4 regions of the Paenibacillus sp. P36 genome follow, and region 1 is predicted to be linked to each of the others. Evidence: riboswitches for the same ligand, from Rfam matches in the RefSeq annotation. Region 1 holds a riboswitch; each other region holds the start of a gene.
What was found. Region 1 has a riboswitch for thiamine pyrophosphate ahead of tenA (thiaminase II). Riboswitches for the same ligand answer to the same signal wherever they lie in the genome.
Positions count from the first base shown of each region.

Region 2: another riboswitch for thiamine pyrophosphate. It lies ahead of ACKTT9_RS01740 (ECF transporter S component); the one in region 1 lies ahead of tenA (thiaminase II).
Region 3: another riboswitch for thiamine pyrophosphate. It lies ahead of ACKTT9_RS35125 (DUF561 domain-containing protein); the one in region 1 lies ahead of tenA (thiaminase II).
Region 4: another riboswitch for thiamine pyrophosphate. It lies ahead of ACKTT9_RS16470 (ABC transporter substrate-binding protein); the one in region 1 lies ahead of tenA (thiaminase II).

Region 1 is NZ_AP038372.1:4,860,426-4,864,638, forward strand. It holds gene ACKTT9_RS21795 (pirin family protein) at 1-492, opposite strand, end outside; gene ACKTT9_RS21800 (MarR family winged helix-turn-helix transcriptional regulator) at 622-1,110, opposite strand; gene ACKTT9_RS21805 (DoxX family protein) at 1,200-1,541, opposite strand; gene tenA (thiaminase II) at 1,677-2,348, opposite strand; TPP riboswitch at 2,433-2,533, opposite strand; gene ACKTT9_RS21815 (right-handed parallel beta-helix repeat-containing protein) at 2,571-4,213, opposite strand, start outside.
Region 2 is NZ_AP038372.1:378,785-382,997, reverse strand. It holds gene ACKTT9_RS01745 (ABC transporter ATP-binding protein) at 1-1,212, opposite strand, end outside; gene ACKTT9_RS01740 (ECF transporter S component) at 1,218-1,814, opposite strand; TPP riboswitch at 1,916-2,025, opposite strand; gene ACKTT9_RS01735 (methyl-accepting chemotaxis protein) at 2,079-3,524, opposite strand; gene ACKTT9_RS01730 (DUF3105 domain-containing protein) at 3,722-4,213, shown strand, end outside.
Region 3 is NZ_AP038372.1:8,018,000-8,022,212, forward strand. It holds gene ACKTT9_RS35110 (thiazole synthase) at 1-588, opposite strand, end outside; gene thiS (sulfur carrier protein ThiS) at 595-798, opposite strand; gene thiO (glycine oxidase ThiO) at 782-1,969, opposite strand; gene ACKTT9_RS35125 (DUF561 domain-containing protein) at 1,953-2,600, opposite strand; TPP riboswitch at 2,744-2,842, opposite strand; gene ACKTT9_RS35130 (bile acid:sodium symporter family protein) at 3,002-3,985, shown strand; gene ACKTT9_RS35135 (hypothetical protein) at 4,152-4,213, shown strand, end outside.
Region 4 is NZ_AP038372.1:3,688,032-3,692,244, reverse strand. It holds gene ACKTT9_RS16480 (ABC transporter permease) at 1-484, opposite strand, end outside; gene ACKTT9_RS16475 (MTH1187 family thiamine-binding protein) at 484-774, opposite strand; gene ACKTT9_RS16470 (ABC transporter substrate-binding protein) at 802-1,845, opposite strand; TPP riboswitch at 1,958-2,065, opposite strand; gene ACKTT9_RS16465 (patatin family protein) at 2,183-3,034, opposite strand; gene ACKTT9_RS16460 (hypothetical protein) at 3,271-3,411, opposite strand; gene ACKTT9_RS16455 (DUF3369 domain-containing protein) at 3,488-4,213, opposite strand, start outside.

The sequences.
Region 1 (4,213 bases):
TACAAGCTTTTGAACCGGAGAACCTTCCCCTACTACCGTTTTCACGTTAACGCCATTGTAGGATATACGAGGGAACTCTTCGTTATCGTAAAAGGTATACACCGGTTCGCGATTCAACGCATCTTGTAAATAGGGTTCCAGCCAGATTTGAAAACCTTCGTAACCTGCAGTGACGGTCTCTGCGTGATGCATGCCCGATCCGGTTTGCATCAACTGTACGTCGCCTGCTTCAAGTGTACTCTCTGTGCCGAGCGTATCCCGGTGAGTTCCTTTTCCGTTGATACCGTAAGTTAGAATTTCAAAGCCTTGATGAGGATGAAAGCCGATGCCGCCTTCCTTCACCGCATGCCCCCATGACCAATAGAAAAGAGGTCCAAGCCGCACGGTAGCGGCTCCTTGGCCTGAAAATCCTAGCGGCTTCTGCGCATATATCCTTCCTCCGTCGAAAGATTCTTTCCCTTGAAACTCTGGGCCTAGGATCTGTATGTTCATTGTAATCTCTCCCATCTATACCAGATATGAATGTTAATAATATATATATTATAATAATAGGATATTTTTATTGATAAAAATGACCCTCTTTGTTTCAGTTAGAGGGTCGTTTTTGCATCATACCAAAGATTATGACTTATTTTCATCTTCCTGTGCAGTTGCATCGCTTTGACGATTCTTAATGCCGTATCCAATTTTCTTAAGCAGGACAATGAGTTCATGCTTCTCTTCATCCGTCACAAAGGACAAATCGTCGGAGATCGCTTGGACATGAGTCGGAAAAATCGTATCAAAATAACTTCGGCCTTCGCCGGTCAATACCACATTCACCTTGCGGCGATCACCTGGAATAGGAAGGCGTTCCACGAATCCTTTCTTCTCAAGCTTATCCACCACATAAGTGATACTCCCGCTTGGAATCGAGAACGTGTCGCTAATTTTCTGTATAGGGTGTGGACCTTTATTGTAAAGAAACTCAAGAATCTGGAATGTCTCGATACTGAGATCAAAGCTATCAATGCTGCGCTCCATGCTGCCAAACAATTCCTTTACCATGTTTCTTATAACGCGTATAAGCCTTAAATCAAGCTCTATACCCTCTTTATCGCGTTCAGTCATACGCCAACCACCTTATCTTGCTTTCTTATACACAAGGATATTCGACTTCCTCAGGAATTTCAATTAGAAAAAATCGAATGTCTTCTGCTTCAGTTCAAAATAATGACAATAACAGCGAGTATGAACAGAATGATGGGCATCAAGGCTTTACCAACTGGATCTTTCACGCGAACCAAGTGGACAAGAGCCGCAACAAACATGGTGATTGCCATAAGAATAGCACCGATTAAGGCATACGGACTAACCCAAATGCCGATAATAATGATAGCGGCCGACAGCACTTCTACTAAACCAGTAAAAATCCTCATTCCCGTCGATAGCCGATAACGCTTGAACTCGTCTACCATCTGCTTGCTGCCGAACTTCATGAAACCAAACAGCAGAAACCCGATCCCTAAAATAATTTGAAGCACGATGGACAAAATATGCATGTGAACCACCCCTATGAATAATTTATATAACGTTAGTTATTCTAATATTAGAATATATATTAGTCAAGACATAATTTTAGAACAGCTTAAATGAAAAAAGGAGAAAGCCATGTGGCTTTCTCCTTGAATTCCTAACTATTCATCAGGCCAACTTTCCATCCGGTAAGCCATCTCCCAGAACAAATATTCATACCGCGTCGTGTTCAGAAAAATCTCTTCCAGCCTATAGAGTTCGGATTCCGGCTTCCCTTCGGCAAGCTGATCGAGCAGGCCGATGCACCACTGCGCTAACCCTCCGAACTCTTCGGAGCTGTACATTTTAATCCAATCCCCATAGTAGGAATGTTCGCTCGCTCCCGGCAATCGGCTTAGTTCTTTGCCAATTTCAGAATAACTCCACATGCAAGGAAGCAGCGCCGCGGTTAACTCGGCTAACGATCCGTTTTGCGCCGTATGCAGCATATAATGCGTATAAGCCAAAGTAATCGGGGAAGGTTTGGCCTGTTCCAACTCCTCCTCCGTGATTCCGAAGCGAGCGGCATATGCCCTGTGAAGGGACATTTCTTCATTTAATGTGGAGTCCAGCAGAGCCGCAAATTTCCCCATAACTGCCAAATCATCCGATTTGACCGCTCCTAATGCAAACAGTTTGGCATAATCTTTTAAATACACATAGTCTTGAATCATATAAAAGCGAAATTTCTCCAATTCTAACGTGCCGTCTCCCATTTGCTGAACAAACGAATGGGCGTGGTTTCTCCGCCATACCGGTTGCAGCCGCTCATATAAACGTTCAGAAAAAGTCATTGTCTTATCCCCTTTTAATTAATCTAGTAGTCAAACAAAAAAACCGCTTTCTGATAGAAAGCGGCCGCGTTATGACAGTACCCAAACGACAAACAACCACTTCCCTTCGCTAGCATTACCTAGATCAGGTGTAAGGGTTAAGACGAACGTCTTTCTCAGCTATAACAGCACCCCTAGTGTTCAATACGATTCAATTGTCTTCTCAAATCTTACCACAACCTGCTATTGCAGCCAATCCCCTACCATGCCTGAAATCTCCCACTGTCCATCTGAGCGGCCCGTCAGCACGATAGAATTTCCTTGCAGGTTGGTTCCAATCAGGGTCTTACCCCCTAAGGGTGTTAGAATCGTCTTCCCCGGTTGTGTTTGCAAATTAAGCTGATACGGAGCTTCCACAAAAAATGTGTACGTGACGCTGGCTTTCGCTGTTGGCAGCAGCAAGGTGACCTCAGCGGATGCGCCAGCGTTGGTGATTTTGAAGCCTATGTAATCAAAAGTGACGGATCCGGAAGAAGGATATGCTTGAATAGGCAGCGGCTGTTTGGAGGCATAGATATCCTCGGCTGAGGGGTCTATGGCATAGAGCTTTTGGCCTCCGCCTTTGACGGAGCAGCCCAAATAGGTAACGTTCCGCAGCAATTCTGCGTTGTTTTTCTTTAACGAGAATCCACGCTTAATCAGCGGAACCTGACGCGTATCTACGGATTCGCAATCCCTATAAACCGCATTTCCGATCGCGGTTCTTACCTGCGACGGTACCGTTGTGAGGATGAACGAGGAGCCGTAACCGTAGGGGTCTTCCGGCTGGTTAACCGTGTTACAGTTCATCGCCCGGCACCGAATATAGGAGCGCTTCGCGCCGTCTGCCGAGAAAGATAAATCCGAGAATCCGGCGTACTGCTCACTTTCCGCGATACAATCAATCAGTTTGATTTCACCCTGTACGGCTTTCGTGCCATCTCCACCATAATTCATGGAGAAACCAAACGAGTTCCCTTTCGTTTTGCATTTATCAAACACGATATCGATGGGTTCACTGGCAGCCGTTGGTTTCAGCAAAGTGACCAGGAAGCCCCGGCCTGTATTTCCATCCGCCACACATTGGATGAAGCGAATATTTTTCAGCAAATCAAGTTGGCCATTCGGTTCAATATCGACTCCACTCTGCGGAGCTGTTCCTTTCGTGCCAGAGAAACGGCATTCCTCCACGGTGAGACCGTCTACGGAGATTACAGAGAGTCCTTGTCTTCGGTTATTATCCGCGCGGCAATTACGGAGCACAATATTCCGGCAGAAACCTACCGTCGATTCGAAATAGCCGATATAAAAGCCATCTCCACCGCTGTCATTTGCGTTGATATTCTCAATAACAATATTCTCCGAACCGCTGATGTCAAAAATATGAGCTTGTTCGCCTGTCGTATACGCCGCCTTGTTCATACGTAACGTCGAGCCGTTTCCGTTGATGTATACGTCTTTAACGGTTTTGATGCGGATCAATCGTTCGTAGACAGGCCCTACTTTGCTCAGTGTATCTACCGCTTGTATGACGGTCCCTGGCTCAAATTCAATCGCAATTTGACTTGGAATGAACAATTGGCCTGTTAAATAAAAGCCCGCCCGCTGTTTGGGAATAAAAAGCTTATGACCAGACGCGGTATTTAGCGCTGTCTGTAAAGCCAGCGTATCGTTCGTCACGCCGTCTCCTTTGGTGCCGAACCAAGAAGCAGTCAGCGTATCCCCGTAAATCCGCTTGAACCGCCTGCCGTTGGAGGACACAAGTACGGTTCCCGTGTTATCTACGGATGTAGTGTCGTTCGGATCATAACGGAAGAAGCCCTCCTGCATCTCGTTCGTTACGTAAT
Region 2 (4,213 bases), 4.3 Mb from region 1:
GCGCTTCTGGCCCATCGAGAGCTGGAACGGATGCCGCTTGCGCAGCGCGAGCAGATCGTACTGCCGCAGCAGCTCCTCCAGAGCAGCCTGCTGGGCGCCCTTCCCTCTCTCCGCCTCCGGCAGGGAGTAGAGCAGTTCCTCTTCCACCGAATTCGTCACGAATTGGAATTCGGGGTTTTGGAACACGAAGCCGACCTGCTCCGCAAGCTGCTCGATTTTGCTGCCCTTCACGCCGGCGATCCAGCAGCTGCCCTTGGTCGGGATGAGCCGCATGATGGCGAGCAGGAGCGAGCTTTTGCCCGCACCGTTGGCACCGATGATCGCTATCCAGTCACCGGGATAGACGCTCAAGTTATCCACAGAGGTCTTGATCTGTCCGCCGCGAAGCCCGGTGAAATCGCGAAAGGACATGATCGGCTGCCGGTTCTCAGCATCAGCTTCGACTTCCGCGGGCAACTTGCTCCTGTTTAAGCGTTCCATGTTGAGTTCGCTCCAAACGCCCGGATACCAAATCCCGTAGTCGGCAAGCTGCTTTTTGTACCTATCAAATACGACTTGTGGTGAGCCATCAGCCAGAATCTCTCCTTCCGGAGAGATGACAATCAGACGGTCGATAAGATCGAGAATACCGCTGATTTTATGCTCCACAATGACCAAGGTTTTGTCAGTGCTAATGGACCTGATCGTTTCCCAAACAAGCCCCGTGCCCTCCTCATCCAATAACGCTGTAGGCTCATCTAGAAAAAGCACTTCCGGCTCCAGCGCAAGGACGCTTGCAATCGCCAACCGCTGCTTCATTCCCTGCGACAGTTGGTTGATTAAGGTGTGAGCGTCTTCCAGCTGCAAACCCACCAAGCTCAGATAATGCGCGATCCGTTCCGGCATTTCCTCACGGGGGATTTGCCTATTTTCCAATACGAAAGCAATTTCCTCATCCACATATGGCATGCAAAACTGAGCGTCCGGATCTTGAAACACGTACCCCCATCGGCTTGGTGTGACAAGCTTATCCGCTTTCAGCGGAATCTCGATAATGTCGGGGACGATCCCGCTCAGTACTTGAAGCAGTGTTGATTTCCCGCAGCCGCTTGGCCCGAGCAGCAGCACTTTTTCCCCCGGCATCACCGAAAAGGAAATCCCTTGAAATAACAGGGGAACCTCGTTACCCGGATATTTTAAGCGCAGATTGGTAACCCCAATGCCCTCGCTCATAGGCATTACCCGAGTACATCGTAATCGTTCTTTGAAACCGGTCGAACCAAGTTCAGTACGCCCGTGCGAGCTAATGCTTTTGCCAAGTAATAGGCGAATACCCCAGCTATAATGGCGGAACCTGCAAGACGAAGCCCAATAAATAAGCAATAATTCCAGAATGTTAGCTGATCGATATAGCCATAATATTTATCTACAAGCAAAGAAAGTGCAGCGGATGCGAACGAAGCTAGAACGGTTACACCCACATTCGCCCGGCGATACATGAACAATGCGAAGACGATCTCTGCGCCAAGCCCTTGAAGAATACCATACGCAAGCGTCGATACTCCCCATGATCCTCCAAAAAGAGCCTCAATCGTCGCGGCTGCAACTTCAGCCAATAAGGCGACGCCTGGTTTACGAATAACGAGGAAAGCAAATGTAGCCGCCATGAACCACATCCCGTAGCTTAACTGCTCCGCGTGTAGACCGATCGGTTTTAGAAGATCATACATGGGTCCCCATATGCGATAAATCACCCCAAATACCGCCGCGATCACGATGGTGACCAAAATATCGGTCAATTTTAACCCTTTTGCTCCTGTTCCTTTTTGTGCCATTTCTTCTTCCCACTCCTTTTCCTGGATACCTTTTTGTTAAAATGAGATAGGCGAACACGAAAAAAAGCCTACCGGGATGCGGCAGGCATAAAATTAGTGCAGAAAGAGGCACTCCAATTCTCTACGCTGGCATTACCCAGATCAGATTAACGGTCAGTGGCATAGGGCCACTATCTCAGCCTGACTTCATCAAGCACCCGTGTTGCTATTCATTTGGCTTAACTGTAGCGGATTACTCGATATTTGGCAATGCCTTTGGAGAAATTATTTATCCATCAAAAGTTTTAAATCCAGTGTTAATCCATATAACTGGCGGATGCTGTCAACAATATCTTCCACCCGTTTCTGCTGTACTTCCGCGCTGGCAAGCACTTGCTGCACGGATGCGGCGGACTCTTCCGTTATCGCTGCCACGGATGTCATCTCCTCGGCCACCTTCTGGGAAGACACTTGCAACTGCTGGTTCATGCGCTGCAAGTTCTCCGCTTGCTCCATGACCTCAGCTGTATTCGTGTTAATAACCTCGAATAGCTGATCAACACTTTCCGCTGATTTTCTGCCCGATTCTACCGCCAGTTTGCCAATGGCGACCTTCTCAACTGCGGTCTCCACCTTCTGTTGAATGGAACCTAGAATCTCTGAGATATCCGTTGAAGCTACATGAGCGTTCATTGCAAGCTTCCGAATCTCTCCGGCAACTACGGCAAACCCTTTGCCATGTTCCCCGGCTCGAGCTGCCTCGATGGACGCATTGAGCGATAGAAGATTCGTTTGATTCGCGATATCGGCAATCGTTGTCACGATATTTCCGATTTTCACATTTTCTTCGTTCACTTCATTCATGATGCTCGACGTTTCCGTTACGATCACGGTAATATCCTTAATTTTATGCGTCAGATCTTCCATCTGGCTTTTGCCTTCATTCGTCATCCGAGCTGTATCCCGGGATCTGCTGCTCATCGTGTTCGATGCGGAAGAGGTCATCTCCACCGTCTCATTCACATCTTGGATAGCCGTTGTAATGTCTGTAATGGAAGTGGCTTGAGATTCAATGCCGATGGAAATTTCCTGAAAAGCCGCAACGACTTCTTCTGTGATTCTGCCTGTCACGGAGGCATTTTCATGAAGCGTGTTACTGGATGTTCCCAGTGCCTCTGTTGTCGTACGGACGCCTGTCAGAACCTCTTCCGTCTTCATCCGTGACACCTCGGACTCCCGACCGCTCTGAGCTACACGGCTTAATAATCGGAATCCTATCTGGCCTTGACCTATTAGCGTAATGATGATTAGCACATAAAAAGCATTGATAGCAATATAGTCAATCGGACCCGATAACGTGGAACAGAAATAGTTCAAATTAACGATTCCGATAACGCCATTAAGCAGTAACGGCTTATAATCCATATACAAGGAAACCAGCGCTAAACTTAAATACAAGATAAGCATGCTGGACAAAGCGTGATTATGCGTCATAAAGAAATATGAAATCACATTAAGGCCTATGGCAATGATATATTTGGTGTAAGTGACCCCGATTTTCCTCCAGATCAGCAGCGTGCAAATGACCGCAATAGGCGCTCCAAAAGTCAGCAGCGTCATAACAACTCCCATGGATCTATAGGAAGCCCCCATTCCTAACACCAAACAAGCCCATAACAGCTTCACCATTAACCCGTTTCTTTTATGTAGTTCCAGCATTTGTGCTGTCATTTGGTCATACCCCCTCTTTTCTATAAATTTTTCTACAAAAATAGACATTTACTTACATGATTCAACAATTGAAAGGGAAAATCCTCCTTTTTTTATGTCCAAAACGGGATCTTTACAAAGAATTTGACTTCTTGCCTCTATCGAAACTACAATATGTAGTGTATGACGGATTATTAACGTAAAGGAGCTCATATCAAATGGATACTACCACCATGCAGAACGGGTCGAATCTTACTGCAATTTTGCTTTATATAGGGGCAGCACTCTTCATTTTGGCCGTCATTGGTTACGTGCTTGCCGCGAAGACGAACAAAGCGAACACGAGCAAGCTGAAAAAATCCGAGAAGCAGGCTCTGCACAAAAAGCACAAGACTTGGATGCTGCTGTCTCATGCTCTTATAATTTTAGCGGTTTGTTCTTTAGGAACTTCTCTGATCCAAACCTCATCCAACAAATATAGCGTCGAAAAGCTTAATTACAATGCGCCTATCGAAGTCACGACGGATAAGGATTACGGGCGCAATCATGATGAAGGTATGCTGACCTACGAGATGAAAATCCCAACTTCAGGCACGCATAGCCCGCATGATTTAAAGTTTGGTTTTTACAAGGAAAGACCGACATATGCGATGCTTGTCCATAACTTGGAGCACGGCGACATCATCATCTACTACCATCCCGATGCGCCT
Region 3 (4,213 bases), 3.2 Mb from region 1:
CTCCATCGCCAGCGCTGCGTCCGAAGGAGCGCCTATACCGGCATCGACGATGACCGGCACCGTTGCTTGCTCAATAATGAAGCTCAGGTTGAGGGGATTGATAATGCCCTGTCCTGTGCCAATCGGTGATGCCCCCGGCATGATGGCATGTACTCCGAGCGCTTGCAGGCGCTTAGCCAATAACACGTCATCCGACGTATACGGCAGTACGATGAAGCCCTCTTCAAGCAGCATCTCCGACGCTTTTAATGTTTCAACAGGGTCAGGCAGCAGCGTCATTTCATCGCCAATCACTTCTACCTTAATCATGTCGCAAAGCCCGGATGCCTTCGCCAATTTGGCGATGCGCACCGCTTCTTCCGCTGTTTTCGCCCCGGCCGTGTTCGGCAGCAGCGTGAAGTTCGACACATCCAGCATGGATAAGAAATTCGGTTGGCTCGCCTCAAAAATGTTCATCCTCCGTACCGCAAACGTCAAAATCTGCGATTCGCTCACATCCACAGCCTGCTTCTGAATATCAAAATTCGGGAATTTGCCTGTACCTAACAGCAATCTTGAACGAAATTCATATGGACCGATTTTTAACATGGTTAATTATCCCCCTCCAACAAAATGAACGATTTCGATTTTATGTCCTTCCGATAACTCCGTTTTCACATGATCTTCTTTTTGTAAAATGTTCTGATTATGCTCGACAACGAGCATTTTCTCCTGCAGCTCAAAATGGGCTAGCAGCTCTTCAATCGTACGAATCGCATCCGGAACCTCTACGCTTTGGCCGTTAATGTGCAGCTTCAATGCTTTGCAGCTCCTCTCCTTGTAGTCGCCCACTTTCCAAGCGCTTGGACGTTCGCGACTGATCGGGGCAAAATGCTTCCAAATTGGGCTGTAAACTGCCCACGTCCTCGCCTAATACGAGCTGAGCGATAATCTTCCCTGTGATCGGGCTGAGCAAAATCCCGTTGCGGTAATGCCCGCAGGCCGCAAACAAGCCCTCATACATCGGGACTTTGCCGATGTACGGCATGCCGTCTGGCGTCTGCGGACGCAGGCCTGACCAAGCCTTCTCCCACTCGGCATCGCCGATTGCGGGCATTAATTGCTTCGCTCGCTCCATCAGCTCCGCGAGCCCTGCCAGCGACACCTTGCGGTCGTAGCTGTTCGGCACAACCGTGGCGCCTACGAGCAGCCGGCCTCCCGCTTTGGGGACAATATAGCACCCTGGCGTGAACAGGGTCTTCTGCAGCTCGCGCTTCTCCGTGAGTACCGAGAAGCACTCCCCCTTCACGGGATACACCGGCAGGTCGATCCCGCTGCTGGCAAGGAACTGGCCGCTCCACGTGCCGGCCGCCACAACAACGTGCTCGCTATACAGCGGCCCCTCGCTCGTCATTACGCCGATGACGCGATCGCGCTCCGTCAGCAGCCCTTGCACGTGGGCGAATTCCTGCAGCTTCGCCCCGAGCACCCGCGCCGCCTGCGCGAATGCCGCCGCCAGCTGCGGCGCCTCGACCTGCCCATCCTCGGGCAGGTACAATGCTCCGCGCGTCACTCGGCTCAGCGCGGGTTCGAGCGCTGAGGCTGCGGCTGCGCTCAGCCACTCCGCTTTTTCACCCGCTGCGCGCTGGAGCTTCTCCCTCGCGCGCAGCTCTTGCTCCTGATCGTCGCTGAGCGCGACGTTCAAAAGCCCTTCACGGACGAGACCGATGTCGATGCCCGTGAGGCTCCTCAGTTCCCCGCTCAGTTCGGGGAACATCGCTCTGCTTTGCCTGGCCCACTGGAACAGGGGCCCGGTGTCCGCCATCTCGGACTGCGCTCCGAGCATGCCGGCTGCGGCAGCCGAGGCCTCCGTCCCCAGCCTGCTGCGCTCCAGCAGCGTGACGGACTGGCCTCGCTTCGCCAAGTGATAGGCGATCGATGCGCCTATCACGCCTCCGCCAACGATGATAACGTCACTCGTATGCTTCAAGTCTCTCACCTCTAGTTTCTTCTTGCTGCTGCAACTCTTGGATGTAAGCTTTTACGGTTTCCATGGGGTCATCCGCCTCCCAAATGCCGCTCATCACCGCGATGCCGGAAGCTCCCGCAGCTAGAACAGGCCTTACTCTTGCAGGTGTTATGCCACCGATAGCGATGACCGGAATCGTTACCTGCCGGACAACATTCCCCAGTTGTTCAAGCCCTCTTGGTTCAACCCCCAGCTTTGAACCTGTTGCAAAAATATGCCCATACAAGACATAATCCGCCCCTTCGCGCTCGCGTTTGACAGCTTCCTCTGTGCTATGTACAGAGACTCCTGTGCGATGCGCGCTTGGATAGCTATCTCTTATCTTCAACAGCTGTGGAGAGCTTTCGGGAAGGTGCAAACCGCCAAGCCCTGCAGCAGTTGCCATCCAGGGGTAGCCGTTGATACAAAGTGTTTTCGCGGGTATACCTTGTTCCAACAAATACTGTACGCCCATAAAAACTTCATCCATCGGCTTATTTTTCTCTCGTATATGTATGGCCGTGACATAAGGATGGATCTGGGTTGCAATGGCAGCCATCTCCTTCCATGCCAACTTGCCATTCGATATCACATGCAGCTCGCGCTCGGACATGGAAGTCCGCCTCCTCACTTTTTGAACCGATGTATCGATAGGCAATTTAGCCTGGTGCGGCAATCAAGACGCAAAAAAACCACTTTTCCCAAGAAAAGTGGTTGTAGGTTGCCCGCATAATAAACATGCAAAAATGAGGCGCCAAAGTCCGGTTTCCACTTTCCTCCGCTGGTATGACCCAGTTCAGGTTCAAAGGGTTCAGATTGCTCTGTCTCAGCCTTGCGGCGCCCCTAGGGATACATTCGTATTCATTTGTTCATTATCATAACACGGTATCCAGTCGATGGAAATAAAAATTTCCAACCCATCTTATCCTAGTCACCCGAAGCTAATGCTCTTATAATAGGGAGAACGCAACCCTCGGCCTTTATTATCCATTGTCAGGAAGGATGAACACCCAGATGCTAGCTCAATTGAATCGCCAGCTGGAAAAAATTTTGCCACTCATCACGCCTGTCAGCGTACTTATCGGCGTTCTGCTCGGCAGTCATTTATCCGGCTTTACCTTCTTATCGCCTTGGCTGTTTGCCTTTATGACATTCTCGGGCAGCATCAGCTCCAGCTTCAAGGAATTTGTTAAAGTGATCGTCCAGCCCTTCCCACTTATCGCTACGCTGCTGATTCTACATGTTGGTATGCCGCTGCTTGCGCTTGGGCTCGGTCACGCCGTTTACAGCTCGGAACCATTAACCATCACAGGGCTCATTCTGGCCGCAGCCATTCCAACAGGGATTACAAGCTTCGTGTGGGTCGCCATTTATCGTGGAAACATCGTGCTGACTCTATCCATTATTCTCATGGATACCGTTCTTTCACCGTTTGTTGTTCCTTATACACTCTCTGCACTGGTCGGCACGAAAGTCCAGATGGACACTTTTGCCATGATGCAAGGTCTATTCTTCATGATCGTCGTCCCGTCCTTGCTGGGCATGCTCCTTAATCAATGGACGAAGGGCAAAATTAAAGAGCAGTGGAGCGGCCGTCTAGGTCCTTTTTCGAAAATATGCATGGGCATCGTTGTTGCGATTAACAGCTCCGTTATCGCGCCATACTTGCGTGATTTTAATGCCAAACTGCTTGGTTTGGCCGGTTTTGTACTAGCCCTCGCTTCCCTCGGCTACATCCTGGGATGGATCGTCGCCAAGCTGATGAAGTGGGAGCAGGACGTCGTTGTGGCGCTTACGTTTAACAGCGGGATGCGGAATATTAGCGCCGGCGCCGTGCTTGCTGTAGCGTACTTTCCGCCTCCGGTGGCGATTCCCGTTGTGCTAGGGATGCTGTTCCAGCAGTCGCTGGCGTCGTTATTCGGATTTCTTTTGAACAGAAAATACGCTTTGAAAACCGATAGACCTAATCTAACTGTGAATCGAGCTAAACAAGTTTAATGAGGAGCTGCCTGTGCAGCTTCTTTTTTGCATGCTCTTTTACACACTCAGCCATTTTTAAGCTAACATTTATCTCCTATTCAGCTTCCCTTCTCTTTTTTTTCATAATTACGCCGTACAATGAGAATGAAATGGAAGATTATCGATAGGAGTGGTACATAGACATATGAAAATTAAAATGAAACAAATAGCCGGCTTATGCATCCTTCTCCCCGCTTTGCTCAGCGG
Region 4 (4,213 bases), 1.2 Mb from region 1:
TGCTGGCGCCAATCATTTGCATATAGTTGTACATGTTTCGGTCCGTCTGCATAAATCCGTCCAGCGTTGACATAGTGACAGGAAAGAAACAAACTAGTGCAATTAAAATAATTTTAGGTATGATGCCAAAACCAAATAAAATAATGAGCAGAGGTCCCAGCGCGATAATCGGGACATTTTGCGACAGGATCAGGAGCGGATAAAATCCCGCCTTCAAAAAAGGTACTCGATGCAAGCAGCTTGCTACGATAACGCCTCCTGTTACGCCAACAATAAACCCTATTAACATTAAACGTACTGTAGCAAATGTATGCATCCATACCCGTGGCATGTCCGTTGTACCGTCCTGCCAGATCTTGAGTGGACTTGGAAGCAACCAGCTTGCCGTTCCTCCCCAAGTCACCGCAAGCTGCCAAATAAGCAAGAGAAGGATGACCACAACAATCGGTGGCCACCCTGCTTTCAATCCGTTCTTCAGTTTCATTATCTGTATTTCTCCGTCAGCTTGTCCATCGATGCGCCAGACGGGTTAAAGTAGATTTTCACTTGCGAGATAACGTTAGGACTACCCATCTCAATCATCGCTTCGTTCATATCTTGAATGATCAGCATAAGCTGATCCAGTTCCCCTTCCATCGTCGTTTCAAGCGGGGAAACGAAATATTTCACACCTGACTTAGCGATGACTTCAATCGCGCGATCCACATAAGGAATCACATCTTCACCGTTTTTTGTTTTAGGAATAATTTGAATACTTACAAGCGCGTTAGCCATCGTAAAAGCCCCTTCCGAGTCATAAAATTATTTCGTGCCAGCAGGTAAGAAATTGTTCGTAAACGCTGCGTCTACATCGAGATTTTTCTCCAAAAGCTTATGCTCCAACATCCAGTTCGCGTAATTTTCCCATACTTGACGTTTTTGTTCGCCCCAACGCGGCGCATCATCCTGATAACGAGGGCTAAGCCATTTTTGGCTGGCCATCACGAGTTTGGCATCCAAATCAGGTACAGCTTTGATCAAAATATTGGCGGCATCCTCAGGCTTGCTGATTGCGAATTGATAACCCTTGGCTGCTGCTGCCGTGAATGCTTTAACTAGCTCCGGCTTCTCTTTAATCAGTTTTTCGTTTGTTGCTAATACAGGAGTATAGTAGTCCAGTTTATCCGAATATTTGTTCAAATAAATCATGTTCAGCGGCTCTCCGCGAAGCTCGGCGTCCACACCTGTCCAAGCATAATAAATCCAGGCGAAATCGATATCTCTTTTGACTGCTGTGAAATAATCGGCATCACCGATATTTACGTTTTTCACTTTGCTTGGATCAGCTTTCTCGGATTGCATCAGCGAGTCGATCATTGCGCTTTCAGCCGGGGCTCCCCAACCACCGTATGTTTTCCCTTCGAAATCCTTAGGTGTTTTAATGTTTTTCGCTACCGGTGAAGCAAATCCCGATGTATTATGCTGAATAACAGCTGCAATGGAAACGAGGGGTACACCTTGGATGCGTCCCTGCGTAATGCTTTCTTGATAGGAAACCCCGAATTCAGCCGCTCCTGAAGCAATCATCGCATCCGCCCCGGCTTCGCCAGGTGCAATGATTTGAACATTCAGTCCTTCTTGTTCAAAAAATCCTTGGTCTTTCGCCACATACAGACCCGTATGGTTGGTGTTCGGCGTCCAGTCCAGGACAACCTTGACATCCGTCAGCGGTTTAGCCGAAGCGGCTGGGCTTGCTGAAGCAGCCGGGCTTGCCGGATTGGCTGGTTTCGCCTCTTGTTTCCCGCAACCTGCTGCAAGGACAGTCAAGCTCACCAGCATAAGTGGTGCAATTTTTTTCCAGTTCATTTCTTGTTTCCCTCTCCCTTATATCTATATAACCACAAGAAAAAGCTCCCGTTATCCGGGAGCGCCATTGGTAGAAAAATGATAAACCCATACAAAATTAAGAAATAGACAAACATTTTGTGTGAATTCTCTACGCTGGCATTACCCAGATCAGATTAACGGTTAGTGACATTTCGGTCACAATCTCAGCCTGACGACTCAAGCTCCCGTGGGTTCTTATTGGTTTGATATTACCATACCGCATGTTCGCTATGAATGCAAACAAAAACCACCATTCCTTTTCACAGAAATCGCGGTTTATATGAACATTCGGTTACTTTTTCTTCTTATCCATCGATTAATTAACAAGCCAGTCTTTCAATTGTGAGCCCAGCCGCTTCGCATCTTGATAACCCAACTCATGTAAAACTTCGAGTTTCCTAGGATTTTTCTCCATTCGGCCTACCAGCACTTTGGACGATGGACGAATGACGATTGCACTGCCATCCGCTTCCATTTGCCTAACAAGCTCTAAAGTGCCATTATAAATTTCACTGCGATTAACTAACACATCCACCAAGCCATCATATTTCGGATAAAAGCTTTTAGCTAACCAGCGCTGCTTAAAAGGGGTCTTGCGATAACCCATCTCTTTGGTTAAGACGATGATATGCTTTCTGTTCCCATCTGCAACTGATTTCCTCACAGGGATCGGATCTACCAAGCCGCCATCAAATAAAGTACGGCCATCATAAAGAATGGGCTGCGCAACAAACGGCAGCGAGCTTGATGCTTGAACGATCGGCATCGTTTGTTGGTCAAGTTGATGCTTCGTATAATAGACCGGTTCTCCTGTATGCGCATCAGTCGTTCCGATAGCGAATTGCTGGGGTGAACGATAAAATGCATCGTAATCAAACGGTACTAATTTATTAGGCAGTTCATTGAAGATAAAATCCATGCCAAATATGCTCTTATGACGCAATAAATTGCGATAACTTAAATACCGATGATCTCCAATATAGTCAATGGTCACTTTCTTATTGCGACCAGGTTGTTTCGAAATATAGGATACCGCGTTGCAGGCTCCCGCTGATACACCAACTACATACGGGAAATACCAATCTTGTTCCATAAAGTATTCCAAGACTCCCGCGGTGTATACGCCTCGCATACCTCCGCCTTCCAGTACGAGTCCAATTCCTTCCATCGTGACACCTTCTTTCTGTCTATCTCTAGCCCTTTATTAGCATACAGGAAATGTCAATTAAAATAAATGCTCCTCCGTCTCCGTAAGAGTGACAAAGAAGCAGGTTCAAGCTCTTTTTTTATATGGATTCGGGGATTACCCCACATAATCCGCGTTTTTGACCAAATTCCGCAAGCCTATAAGAAAAGGCTGCTCGCAGGTCTATCGTGACCTTTTGAACAGCCTTACCGCTTTAACTATGAATTAGTTTTGTTAATGTTGTTTAAGCTAGGTGGAAATTCAGCAGCATTTTGCTTCTTTAACGTCTGAGCTTCTTCCATCAAGGAAGCGTCATTCTGCTGATTATTCTTCTTATCAGGACGATTCACTTTGGTCATTGCCTTCACCTCCATCATCTCCCACCTAGTATGAGAAGGCTGTCGGCTTATTATGCTTTATCGATCCTTAATGCCGTTAACGTTGTTCTCTGTAAAGCTCCTTGATCACCAGAAATTCATCCAAGTGCTCCAGAAAAAGATCCACAACCACGGGGTCAAAATGGCGTCCGCGTTCTGATTTTAATAAATCCAGCACCCTATCCAGCTCCCATGCTTTCTTATAGACACGATCACTGCACAGTGCGTCAAACACATCGGCTAACGCCGTAATACGTCCATAGACGTGAATATCCTCGCCACGAAGTCCATGCGGATACCCCGAACCATCGAACCGCTCATGATGCTGCTGCGCAATGATTGCCGCTGCGTTCAACACTTGCTTGTTCGAATGCTTCAGCATTTCATAACCCAAATTCGAGTGGGTTTTCATAATTTCGAATTCTTCCTGTGTCAATGGGCCCGGCTTGTTCAGGATCGCATCCGGAATCCCGACTTTCCCCACATCGTGCATCGGCGAGGCTAGACGAATAACCTCTGCTTCTTGCTCTGACAATCCGTATTTTATCGCCAGCAAACGCGAATATTCCGCTACTCGCTTCACATGATGCCCCGTTTCCCGGGATCGTGTTTCCGTGATTTCACCCATCGTATAGATGATTTCTTGCTGCGTGCTTTCCAACTCTTCATTCAAATATATATTCTCGAAAGCAACGGAAACGTTCGTGCAGTAGATATCGATCAAATACCGCTCCCACTCGCTTAGCTCTTTGAAGCCATTCATATAAATGACATTCTCCATCCC